3 regions of the Enterococcus sp. AZ196 genome follow, and region 2 is predicted to be linked to each of the others. Evidence: riboswitches for the same ligand, from Rfam matches in the RefSeq annotation. Region 2 holds a riboswitch; each other region holds the start of a gene.
What was found. A riboswitch is a leader RNA that binds a small molecule or an ion and turns the genes downstream of it on or off. The one in region 2 is predicted to bind thiamine pyrophosphate.
Positions count from the first base shown of each region.

Region 1 (4,216 bases), 1.9 Mb from region 2:
TTGCGTTGGTAAAATGTTTATTGATTTTTTTTATGATAGCTTCTGGAGTTAATCCAACTTCTGTCATATGAATTGGGAAAGCAGTATCCATTTTTTTTATTGCTTGAAGCCGTTCACACTGGAGCTTCGGACTAACTAAACTTGTAACCTTAGGCAAAATTTCTTTAACCTCTCCAATAAGTCCTAAATAAGTATCAATATTTTTATTGATTATTGCAGGATCAATATCTAAATGAATCAACTTAGCAAGTGGGCAGAACGCTGTTGCATTTCCTGTTACTCGATCATTCAAACGTGTCCCTATTGCAAAAATCACATCGCTGTTTATGAGCGTTTGATTCGCCGCATAGCTGCCATGAATGCCTACATTGCCAATATAGTTCCTGTGATTACTTGGCAACGCACCTTTTCCCATAATAGTTGAAACAACAGGAATATTTGTTTTTTCAACAAAATCAAGTAATTCTTTATGCGCGTTCCCTCGATGAACGCCTCCACCAATTAATAAAATTGGTTTTTCTGCATTGTTCAAAGCCTTAGCTGTTTCATTTATTTTTTTAATTGGTGGAACTTGTCTTTTTTCTCCGCCACGAATCGATACAGTTTCTGGATAATTATCAGAACCAAGTTCTTGTTGAATGTTTTTAGGAATGTCTACTACTACAACACCTGGCTTTCCTGTTTGCGCGATCATAAATGCCTTCTTCATGATCGTTCCCAGTTCTTCTCTTTTTTTGACTGTTACCGCATATTTTGCTATTGACCGACTAATTCCTACCATATCAACTTCTTGAAAAGCGTCCTTTCCAATCAAATGTGTTGAAACTTGTCCTGTAATACACACTAATGGAGAAGAATCATAACCTGCTGTAGCGATACCAGTAATTAAATTAGTTGCCCCTGGACCGCTAGTAACCAAACAAACACCGACTTTCCCTGTAGAACGAGCATAGCCGTCTGCCGCATGAATCAATCCTTGTTCATGGCGTGGCAGGACAATTCGAAATCCCTCTTTCTGATAAAGAGCATCAAACAAATCAATCGCTTGACCTCCCGGATAAGCAAAACAAACTTCAACTTTCTCTTTAACTAATGCTTTTACAACCAATTCAGCTCCCGAAATCATTTTAACCGCCTCCTAATTATGCAAGTGTTAACTTGCATTTTAACACAAGTATGATGTTCGCTGTCAACCGTTTTCAAAAGAAAAGGATCGTCCACAAGTGAACGGTCCTTTTGAATTACCATTTTTCTAAATTTGTAGCCATGTCCCAAAATGCATACTCCATTTTACTGCTGATTACGAAAGCCTCAATCATTTGATGTCGCTCTTCCTCTGTACTATCTTCGTAAAGACGATCTAAAAGTGCACGCTCTTTTTTTATTTCTTTGGCCGCGTCTTCACCCGCATAGGTTTCAATCCAACGTTGGTATAAAGGATGGGGAGAGCCACTCTCAATCAGACGAACACCAATTTCTTGATACAGCCACGCACATGGCAGCATTCCTGCATAGGCCGTCTTTGGTGTCCCATCAATTAGTTGACGATACATATGAGAAACATAATTGTAAGCAGTCGGTGCAATCGGCGTCTCTACTATCTCTTCCTCAGTAATAGCTAATTCAGTAAAAAATTCTTCACGTATAGCCAACTCGCCTAGTTTAAGATTTTCAGCATTTTCTTTTAGCTGAGCCTGTACCTCTTCATCATCTGTTTGCTCGGCAATATAATCATATAATTTGCTAAAATGTTCAAGATAATAGCGATCTTGCAGCAAATAGTAGCGAAAAACTTCTGGAGCTAAATCTCCTGATGCTAGTGATTGAATAAACGGATGCTCAAAACTTCCTTGCCAAAATGAGGCAGCCTCTTTTCTTGCTAACTCTGTAAAAGTCATTCGTTTCTCCTTTTCTGTAAATAATGGTGTACATTTGATCAAAAATACAAACTGCAATACTTCCTTAATTCGACATAAAAAACCTCCTTTATTCACGTAAGAATGAAAAGGAGGCTTCTATGCTTGAAAGGTACACTCAAGAAAACCCGACCAAAAAAAGGTCGGGTACAAATTTCCAAAATATCGCACATTCCCTGCGCCAGTCCTAACTGTTTCAGGTTCAATGGGTATAATCTCAGCTGTAAAAGCACCCCTAGTGTCATTCGATTGTTAAAAGTATAGCATACCTTTTTGAGAAAAACGATTACAATTTTACTCTATTCAATAATTAATCAAATATTCTCGATTCTTCTACGATCGTCGAGCTAGGGGTCAGAGTAGCCTCTGCGATTGTCTTTCCAGTATTTTTTAGATAATCTTTTATTAAATGATAGCCAATTGTATAACCGGCATTTCTTGAAAGCCCTATAGGTTGATATCCCTGCTCTCTTGCAACTTCATCACCGTACATGTAAGCGCAGACTTGATCAAATCCGCGAACATCACGACCATCCTTCATCACTTCAATCGTATATTCCAATTCTTCTTTATCATACTCCTTCACCCATGGGCCGCGATACTCGACACCGTAAAGCTTTTCAGCGAAAACCTCTGCTAAACCTTCAATCACCAAATAATCCTCAACACTCACATCGCCATGATTAAATGGTTCATAAGTGAAACGAATATTGTGATTAAACTCATGCGCCAAAGCCGACTTCAGTCGTACCTGATTAAAGTCGTTTGGCACGACAATCAAAAAAATATATCCCGGTATTCCACCGAATCCACTGTAACCCTCACTAGCCATCAATATACCATTCTCCGGATCGCCCAGTAGAATATTCACGATCAATTCTTCGAATGGAATCTGGTAGCCAATTTCATTGAAAAGTTGAGTACTTTCCGCAATGACTTGAGTACACTCATTAAAAATATTGGATTCCTTCAGCTGCTCTAACCTTGATTTAATTAAATCGACACTTTTTCGCGGCGTCCAAATACCTAACATTTCTGAAGCCATCAGCACATCATAGTCCCCGGGCTTTTTAGAAACAAGTGGTACATTCAGATAGTGCCACATTCCTTCGAATGGCTTCATTATTTCATAGCGAAATGCCTGTTCATCAACAGTCTCCTGCAGACATTTATCATAAAAAGACAATGAATCAATAATCGTAACTTTAAACTCACTCATTTAGATCCCTCCTTACTTCTTATCATAATGCTTGACGTTGCGTGAAGGTCAATAAAAATGGATATCCTCTGAAAAACCATTCATGCAATCGTATTTGCAAACGATTTTATTTTATGTTAGCATTATCGCAAGAGGTGATATTATGGAACACGAATTGACTATTGAAGAAATAAGAAAGGGATATTCAAAAAATGGAGAATTTCTCTTTCACTGCTTGTATTGTGATCAAACGTTTGATGATCGTTTCGTTTATCCGATCAGTGACTCAAACAATCAGTTCGCTCGAGCAGAAGGAGCTATGATCTACCATATGAAACATGAGCACAATGGCTCTTTTAACGCTTTGTTAAATCTCGATAAAAATCAAACTGGTTTGAGTGATACACAAAAAAAATTTTTATTGCTATTTTCTACAGGAATTAACGATCAAGAAATAGCAAATCAGCTAGGTATCACGACTTCCGCAGTGAGAAATCATCGCTTCAAATTTAAAGAAAAGAAACGTCAGGCGAAAATCCTTCTGGCATTGTTAGAGTCGATTGATGAAAAGGAGCATAGTGAACTTATCGCAAACTCATTAATTGATTCAGATGAACGGTTTGTCTCTACTAAAAAAGAGCGCGAGAAAGTCTTTGATGTCTTCCTTGATAAAAACGGAAAAGCGAACCAAATTCCGACAAAGGAAAAAAAGCGAATCATTCTGCTCCAAAAGTTAGCTGAAAACTTTACATCTGAAAAACAATATACGGAAAAAGAAGTCAACACGATTATTTCGAAGATGTTCGAAGATTATGTGACGATCAGGCGCTACCTCATTGAGTATGGCATTTTGGGTCGTACGGTGGATGGAACAATGTATTGGAAGATATAGTTTTTTGAAAGGAGCGATTGAATGGGATTGCCAATGAAAATAGATCATTTGCAAGTTACGGTGAAGGATATCAATGAAGTGGAATCTTTTTATGATGGGCTGATGGAAGCTCTAGGTTTTGATTTAAATAAGAAAATCAAAGTCTATTTGGAAGAGATGGATATGGATGTCATCGAATATCTCGATAAATCTTATGATTTTGGCATCTGT
Region 1 is NZ_JBIPAM010000001.1:944,716-948,931, forward strand. It holds gene ilvB (biosynthetic-type acetolactate synthase large subunit) at 1-1,126, opposite strand, end outside; gene tenA (thiaminase II) at 1,242-1,898, opposite strand; TPP riboswitch at 2,072-2,163, opposite strand; gene IGI67_RS04590 (DUF2268 domain-containing protein) at 2,227-3,135, opposite strand; gene IGI67_RS04595 (DUF2087 domain-containing protein) at 3,278-4,006, shown strand; gene IGI67_RS04600 (VOC family protein) at 4,028-4,216, shown strand, end outside.
Region 1: linked by a shared signal. The riboswitch ahead of tenA (thiaminase II) and the one ahead of thiT (energy-coupled thiamine transporter ThiT) in region 2 are both predicted to bind thiamine pyrophosphate.

Region 2 (4,216 bases):
GAATTGTTCATCAACCTAAACATCTGTTATTGCTAGACCCTGTTGCAGAAGTCGGAGAATATGAACCGCATACGGGTTTAAAGATCATTAATAGTCATGAACAAGTCCAACAGTTTTTTAACAATAAAGCCTTCACCCATTCAAAGGGAACGAAATGGATCGATTTTAATGATCTGGCCATGTTAAAAGAACTGACTCCATTAGAAATTTCAGAATTGCTGTATTTTGGGCATATGCGGACACACCTGCATTCTCCCTTTTTTTATAAGCTGCAAAATAATTTTGTTTATTTCAATCTAGGCAACGACACGATGCGCGTATATTACCGCTACTTGGATGAATTTTATCGCATCCTTGCCAGCAAATTAACACGGATCGTCTTGGAGAAAGTCAATGATCGTCGTTCATTTTTCCGCAAAGGTTCCTCTGTTCCCCCGTTAGATGGTGAACTATTGAAGGAATTATATCCGATTTTACAAGAGGGGGCAATTTTCTGCCTTGATTTATCGGAACTAAAAAATAAACTTTACCGCATCCCCATCTTTTTGTCTGATGAAAAAGGTTGGCGGCGCAGTCCAAGAAATTATAAAAAAGAACAACAAATCGCAGAGATTACCTATGATACTGCCAAACAGCTATGGTCGTTGGAAGTTGAAAATGATGATCCTGTATTCTCATTTCGTTAATTGAAAAAAGCATTTGTCCGATTGATGAGGACAAATGCTTTTTTAACTGGCTACAAGGAAAGGATGAAATTCTCACATGAATAAATCGCTTTGCAGCAGGTCTATCCATGTCCGGCTTCACGAACTAGCTTTATCGGCAATAAGCTAAGTGAGTTCGCGAAGCCTTTCTTGATAGTTATTGGTGACTTTGTTTGTGGATACGAGCGCCATCTTTTGGCAAATATAACTGCGGCGCCTTTTCCACTACTAAGATCGCAACGATCGCTGTCACTATCGCTGTCGCCAAACCACTGACACCATTCATGACAAGCGAGAAAATCCAAGGATTCATTCCCCATAATGCATAGCTTCCCCAGAAAACCACTCCTGCAATAAAATGCCAGAAAAACCTTGCTCCTGTACCAACAAAAGTACCTAAAATAATATTCTTGCGCACGTTCCGCAGGTCTTGATCAACTAGACTTTGCTGCACTTTCTTTGCATACAATCCAGCAAATCCGGCAAAAGTAAAGGCAATCGGATACTCAATCAATACTTGAATCACACTTAAATAAACAACTTGGCTTGCAGGAAAATGTAAAATCCCCCAGATGAACGCGGACATCAAAGCTGGTTTGAAGCCTCTTCGCAGTGCAAACAACGTCAGCGGGATCATCCCTAATGAAATTGAAAAGCTGCTGCCGATGGTCGTTGGAATAAAAGACAGTACCAGCGAAAGAGCTGCCACCACCGTGCCCTCTACTAAAATTTTTGTCCTATACATAAAAAAACTCCTCCTTTTGAACATACAGTCCACAAAGGAGAAGTAATTATCATTACTTCATCACAATTCCTACGCTCGAATAACCGAAACAGGTACTAGGGTTTAGAGTCATCTCAATCTCAGCCCGAGGGCTCCCCTTTGCGACAGTATTATTCTATTTTTTGATACCCTCAGAGTATAACAGATGCCTGTCCGCCCGTAAAGGTATGAAATACTTTTATCGTGAAATACTTTCTTGATCTCCGCTTGGTGACAAGGTCGTTACCTTTTTGATCCGATCAATTGTCATCATCACCAATTGATTATCCTGAGTGCGAATAACAATGGACTCATTTGTTACTACTTTGGGCAACCAGCCTGAGATCGTTTGGAATTTCTCTTCGTCTTTTTCATCTTGAACTTGAATGACTACTAAACTATTTTGTAGAGCCGCCATCTTTAGTTTGAGAAAAATATTCTCATTGGCTTGCTCTTGGGCACGTTTTTCAGCAGAATCATTCAAAAAATCCGAGATGAAACGATATGATGAATTTGAAAACAGCTTGATTAAATTCTTTTTAGGCTTCTCGTTTTTAGTCATTCAGCTTCCTCCTATCAAGAGCATGGTTATGTAGTATGATTTTACTTAAATTCAAGAGAAAAAACAAGGAATCTAGTCCATTTCAAAAAAAGTTAACCATTCGTTTAAACCTTTTTGAATTAAATCATAGGTTTCTTCAAAATCACCTGTATACCAGGGATCTGGAATCCCTTCACCAGCGTGTCCCGGTACCCGATCTAAGTACAAATAAATTTTATCTTCAGTACCGTGGGGAGCGATTGATTCCAAGTCGGACACATTGTCTCTGTCCATCCCAATAATATAATCTGCATCATAAAAATCTTCTGTGGTTACTTGACGCGCACGCATTCCTTTGACGGAAATATGGTGTTGCGACAATATCCTCTGTGTCCCCTGATGTGGCGGATTTCCGACTTCCCAACGGCTAGTCGCCGCTGAATCAACTTGAAACTGCTTTTCTCGCTTTTTTTGGAAAGCATCCCGAAATATCGCTTCCGCCATCGGTGAACGGCAAATATTTCCCATGCAAACAAATAGAATCTTTTTCATGTCATTCCTCCTGTGCTATAGTCAATTTATCGAAATGAAACGAGGGATCGTAAATGAGTAAAATTTATCTGTCCGCCAAACTGCCTGAGCTTGGCACAAAATTGTTAAAAGAAGCTGCGCTTGAATATACAGTCTATGAAAAAGCTGGGTTAATTTCGAAAAAAGAGCTGATCGCAAACATCGTTGATTGTGAAGCCTTGATTTGTCCTCTATCGACACAGGTTGATCGCGACGTCATCGATGCTGCACCAGCATTGAAACTGATCGCGAACTTCGGAGCCGGCTTCAATAATATCGACACTGCTTATGCAAAAGAAAAAAATATCTATGTAACAAACACACCGGTAGTCTCGACTAATGCGACTGCGGAATTAACAGCTGGTTTAATCCTTGCCTTGTCTCGCCGAATTGTTGAGGGCGATCATTTGATGCATGATGAGGGCTTTGACGGCTGGGCTCCCCTATTCTTCTTAGGTCATGAGTTAAAGAACAAGACCTTAGGGATTATCGGTATGGGCCAAATTGGTCAAGCTTTAGCACAAATGATGAGGGCTTTTGGTATGAAAATCCTCTACAACCAGCGGCATCCGCTAACTTCTGAGCTAGAGGAGAAATTACATGCCACCTATTATCCTCAAGCTGAAGTGATTCAACAAGCGGATATCCTGACCCTCCATGCACCATTGACCGAGGATACGAGACACTTACTGACGAGCAAAACCTTTGACCAAATGAAGGACAGCGCCCTTTTGATCAATGCAGCCCGCGGACCATTGATTGATGAAGCCGCTTTGCTTCAAGCCTTAAAGGCAAAGAAGATTGCAGGAGCCGCCCTGGATGTCTATGAATTCGAGCCAGAGGTCACTGAAGGCTTAAAGGATCTGCCGAATGTCATCTTGACACCGCATATCGGCAACGCCAGTGTAGAAGCCAGAGATCAAATGGCTGAGATCGTCGCTAAAAATGCGATTGCTCTCTTCGAAGGAAAAGCAATCAAGCATATCGTAAACGGATTGGATCGAGCTTAGCGCTCGTTCCAATCTTTTTCATATAAACGATAAGCAAAGAATTCGATATCCTTAGCAAAACGAAATAATTGCGCCGCGATCGTGATTGGCGGCTGATCTGCCCCGGCTAATAGCCAGTCGATCAAAATCCCGCCACAGCCATGTGCAAGAAAACGAGCATAAAATTCTTTATCTGTTTGAGAGAGTTCTCCTTCTTGATCGACTTCGTCAAATAAACGAACGAATAAACGTTGGGCCAATTCATTGAACTCTTTTGTTAATACTTCCGGGGTCACTTCCACGGTATTCAAATAGAATTGATGACAGACCTGCATCTCTTTCAACATCTTCAAAACGGATTCTTCCCAATTCGTCAACACCAGCTCGTTCGAGATTAGGTATTGCAGCCCGCGTTGATAATACGCATAACGGAGCAGATCATTTTTATCCTTGAAATGATAATAAAATGTTTGGCGGTTTAAGCTGGCCTTTTGACTGATATCTTGAACAGTGATTTTTTCATAACTTTTTTCTTGGCACAACGCGATCAACGCTTGAACAAATGTTTCTTTGGTCGCTTTTCCTTCCGCCATTTTTCCACCTTCTATACTTGTTGATAAGGATAACCAAAATGCTCGTAAGCTAACGG
Region 2 is NZ_JBIPAM010000001.1:2,893,999-2,898,214, reverse strand. It holds gene IGI67_RS14000 (hypothetical protein) at 1-686, shown strand, start outside; gene thiT (energy-coupled thiamine transporter ThiT) at 862-1,449, opposite strand; TPP riboswitch at 1,499-1,597, opposite strand; gene IGI67_RS13990 (hypothetical protein) at 1,667-2,029, opposite strand; gene IGI67_RS13985 (low molecular weight protein-tyrosine-phosphatase) at 2,102-2,560, opposite strand; gene IGI67_RS13980 (2-hydroxyacid dehydrogenase family protein) at 2,614-3,588, shown strand; gene IGI67_RS13975 (TetR/AcrR family transcriptional regulator) at 3,585-4,160, opposite strand; gene ruvB (Holliday junction branch migration DNA helicase RuvB) at 4,172-4,216, opposite strand, start outside.

Region 3 (4,216 bases), 350 kb from region 2:
GCATACCTGTTTTAGCGGCACCAATAGCAAAATCAGCCGCTAGCGAGTCAAACTGCTCTTCAATAAACCCGCTGGGAATCGCCATGCTGTCCTGTACGCCATAAGTATTTTGCGCAGTCAGCGCCACGATAATACTCATGCCAAAGGCTTTTCGCGCCTGAAAGGTTTTTAAGTCGGCTTGAATCCCTGCTCCGCCGCCTGAGTCAGAGCCGGCAATCGTTACCACTTGAGGAGTTCCATTAATCATTTTTATGCCTCCAGTACTTCATTCATTTTTGTTTTTAAGCTGCGAACCCTCTCACTGACATCTTGAGCCAGCATAATATCACTGACGATCGAGACACCCGCAATTCCCGTTCCGCGAAATTCGGTCAAGTTGTCGGCCTTTATCCCGCCGATCGCAACACTTGGAATCGCCACCGCCTCATTGATCGCCTTTAGCGTTTCTTTGGAGGTCAACGGTGTATCCTTGGTTTTCGTAGGAAAAATCGCTCCGATTCCCAAGTAGTCTGCCCCCGCTTTTTCAGCCTCTACCCCTCGTTCGATCGTTTTGGCTGAAACACCTAAGATTTTTTCTGCTCCGATCAGCGAGCGCACGACAGCTACCGGCATCTCATCATCACCGATGTGTACCCCTGCCGCATCAACCGCCAGACAAATGTCCACCCGATCATTGATGATCAACGGAATATGATAACGATCTGTGATTGCTTTTACGTTCAAGGCCAGCTCGTAAAATTTCCCAGTCACTAGCTCCTTTTCCCGAAGCTGAACCAACGTCACGCCATTTTTGCAGGCTTCTTCAATCACTGCCAAAAATTTTTCATCACTAAAGTCGTAACGACCCGTTACTAGATATAATGTTAAGTCCATTGTTTTTCCCATCCCTTCACCTCAGTCCACCAATCACTTTCCATCAAGGTCGAAAGCTGATTCAAGGTTTCTTGTCGAAAAGCGGCTAGCCCGGTTTCATCTCCTGCCTGCTCGCCGCAAAGATTAAAGTAACTGACCGCAGTCACAGCTGCAGTCGCCGGCTCTACTCCGCTGCCTAATAAAGCTGCAATCAAAGCCCCGACAATATCGCCCGTACCTGTAAAGCGATCCAATGCTGGAACGCCATTAGATAAACGCCAAATCCGCTTCTGCTCAACCACGATATCCTGTCTGCCGGTTGCTAAAAAAAGCGTTTTCGGATACGTCTTGACTAACTGCTGCATGGCTTGCGCTAACTCCTCCAACGCTTCCTCACTTTGATCCAACTCACTGCCGTCTACCCCGCGGGCATGGCTGGACAATCCGCAAAAATTCCGCAACTCCGAAATATTTCCCTTCACTACTGTTGGATTTTCCGCGACTAGCCAACGGCCCACTTGATCTCGCGTCCGACTGACACCGTAGCCCACTAGGTCAACAACGGTTTTCTTTTGTCTCTGGTTCGCCAGCTTAGCAGCTGCCGTCAAACTCTTTTCCCGTTCTTCTGACAGGTGTCCGATGTTCAGCAAGAGACTATCCGTCTGTTGAAACAGCTCATGGAACTCCCTCGGATCAGATGCCATAATCGGTTTGGCCCCAACATAAAGCAGCGCATTCGCCACCGTTTCGCACGTAACCTCATTGGTTATGCAGTGAACTAAAGGCGCATCTGCTAGGGGGAAGACTTTTGAAACATTCGTTTTGATCATCCAAACATCCTTTCATTTGAAAACAAGCCCTGCCATCGTTTAAAAATCGGTGTTTCCTGCAGCTTGACTAATACTACAAAGGCGATCGCCGATCCGATCAGCGTCGCACCAACAAAGCGCGGCGTATAGATCAGCCAGTACAGCTCGTTTTGACTGCCGGTAAACCAAACCATCACAGGATAAGAGAGAAGTGAACCAATGACTCCTGTACCAATGATTTCCCCTACCATCGACCAGATCAGCTTTTTGCCTAAGCGATAAAACACTCCTGCAAGAAGTGCCCCAAATACCGCCCCTGTCAAAGCCAACGGCGGAATTCCCAACAGGGTCATCCGAATCACTCCACAGACCAAAGCCATCACGGTTCCATAGACTGGTCCCAGCAGCACCCCAGCAATAATATTCATCACACTGGACATCGGTGCCATTCCTTCAATCCGCATCAAGGGGGACAAAACCACATCCAACGCGATCATTAAGGCCAGCAACGTCATTTTGTGGATTTTATTTTTCTCCACGACAAATAACTCCTTTCTGCAAGAAACAAGAGGAGGTATCTCAAAAGACAGAAAAACCCAACCAAAATAAAATGGTCGGGTACGATCAGTCAACTAGCTACATTTCCCTGCGGCAGTCTTAACTGCATCAGGTTCCATGGGTATAATCTCAGCTAAACAGCACCCCAAATGTTTCTCTTCAATTGATTGGAGTATAACATACTTTTTTTAATCCAACTAGCTTATAATGATAAAAGCTGCTCGAACGTATCCAGCATTTGAGCACCAGACAGATCCTGCTCTATTCTGAAGAATGCTCCCTATCTCTCACAGCAATAGACTAGACAAGAGAAAAAAGAAAGGAAATTTTTATGATTCAACCAAATTTTTCTGCCATCCATCATGTGGCTATCATTGTTTCAGACTATCAAAAGGCCAAGCATTTCTATGTGGATATCCTTGGATTGCCGATCATTCGTGAAAACTATCGACCGGAACGCCAGGATTATAAATTGGATTTACAGCTAAACGAGGCGGAATTAGAAATCTTTGCCGTACAAAATCCGCCGAAGCGTCCAAGCTTTCCTGAGGCAGCCGGCTTGCGGCATCTGGCCTTCAAAACAACGAACATCCAAGCGACCATTGACTACTTAAAAAGCCACGGCGTCGATTGTGAACCCTTGCGAACCGACGATTTTACCGGCGAAAAAATGACGTTCTTCTTCGATCCCGATGGACTGCCGCTGGAGCTGCACGAATAAAAAAAGAGCAGAAAATTCTGCTCTAAAAATGTGTATTTTTTGAAGCTGCACAAAAGCTTACGCTTCTTCCACCGGATATTTAATCGCGTTTTTCTTCAATTTTTCGCTGATGATCTCATCGATATCAAAGTTCAAATTATCCGCCATCATATAAGAATAGATCAATACATCCGCCAATTCTTCCTTTAGGCGTTCCGTTTGCGTCCGCGCTTCTTCTGAGTCCTTCCATTGAAAGAGCTCCAATAATTCAGCCGCTTCCAAACAAATCGACAGCGCTAAATCCTTCTCATTGTGAAAGGGACGCCAGTTTCTTTCGTCACGAAATTGATTAATTTTCTCCATACTATCCATAGTCAACCTTCTTTCGTTTCTATTCTAACACAGAAACGAAGGAGCGTTTTTCCTCAAGCTCGTTGATAGTATCCTGAATCCAGCGTCTGCTTTGTTTGGTCAAAAAGGGATCGATCACAACAACAGGATAGTCCTCTGGCAGCCCTTCAGCCGAACCCGTAGTAATCAAGCAATCATAATTTTTCAATTCATTATGCAGCTGCGGGGTACCCCCAGATAATTTTTCAAAATGAACGAGCAGAAAGTTGCCATAGATCGTATCACTAATTTGCTTGGCTAAAAAACTTTCCTCCGTTGGTGTTAAATCCGATAACAGCAGCAGCCTCAAAAAAGGTTCTTGGCTGGCCAGCCATTCCAATCCCCGCTCTTCTGTGGTGATCAATAAATACACATAGTTGCGAATAAAATCCTCTTCCTGATACATTCCATAGCGATCAACAAATTCTTGGACCAGCTCCCACACTCGTTCCACCCCGCGACTATAAACCTTCGAGACTTCCGATAAGAAAATCGTTCGGTTGCGCCATAGCAGGCATACATACCTGCCTTGCGGATCATGCAGATAAAAATCATTCGATAGAACCGTCGCCAAATTGATTTGGCTTTGCTTATCTAAACGATAGCCAAGCATTTTGTTGTATGCCTCCACGAGCTCGTGATGCTGCATAAACAGCCGCTGATACTTCTTGTTGTCTGCTATCGCAAACTCCCGATGTGAAATGCTGAATACAACCGAATCAGAAAAAAGCAGCCAAAGACCATCCCGCACCATATCCGGTGTCAAATCCATTTCTACCCCTTCTCTAACAGAGTGCTTCAGCAGCTTATAACTTAGGTTCAGCGGCAGGTCTAAGCCTTCCGTCCTCAGCTCCTCCTTCGGATACTCATGCCCATTTTTCATTCGCCAAACACTGATATAAAAATT
Region 3 is NZ_JBIPAM010000001.1:2,545,712-2,549,927, reverse strand. It holds gene thiD (bifunctional hydroxymethylpyrimidine kinase/phosphomethylpyrimidine kinase) at 1-247, opposite strand, end outside; gene thiE (thiamine phosphate synthase) at 250-873, opposite strand; gene IGI67_RS12250 (hydroxyethylthiazole kinase) at 864-1,682, opposite strand; gene thiW (energy coupling factor transporter S component ThiW) at 1,679-2,158, opposite strand; TPP riboswitch at 2,288-2,377, opposite strand; gene gloA2 (SMU1112c/YaeR family gloxylase I-like metalloprotein) at 2,551-2,940, shown strand; gene IGI67_RS12235 (nucleotide pyrophosphohydrolase) at 2,998-3,291, opposite strand; gene IGI67_RS12230 (helix-turn-helix domain-containing protein) at 3,311-4,216, opposite strand, start outside.
Region 3: linked by a shared signal. The riboswitch ahead of thiW (energy coupling factor transporter S component ThiW) and the one ahead of thiT (energy-coupled thiamine transporter ThiT) in region 2 are both predicted to bind thiamine pyrophosphate.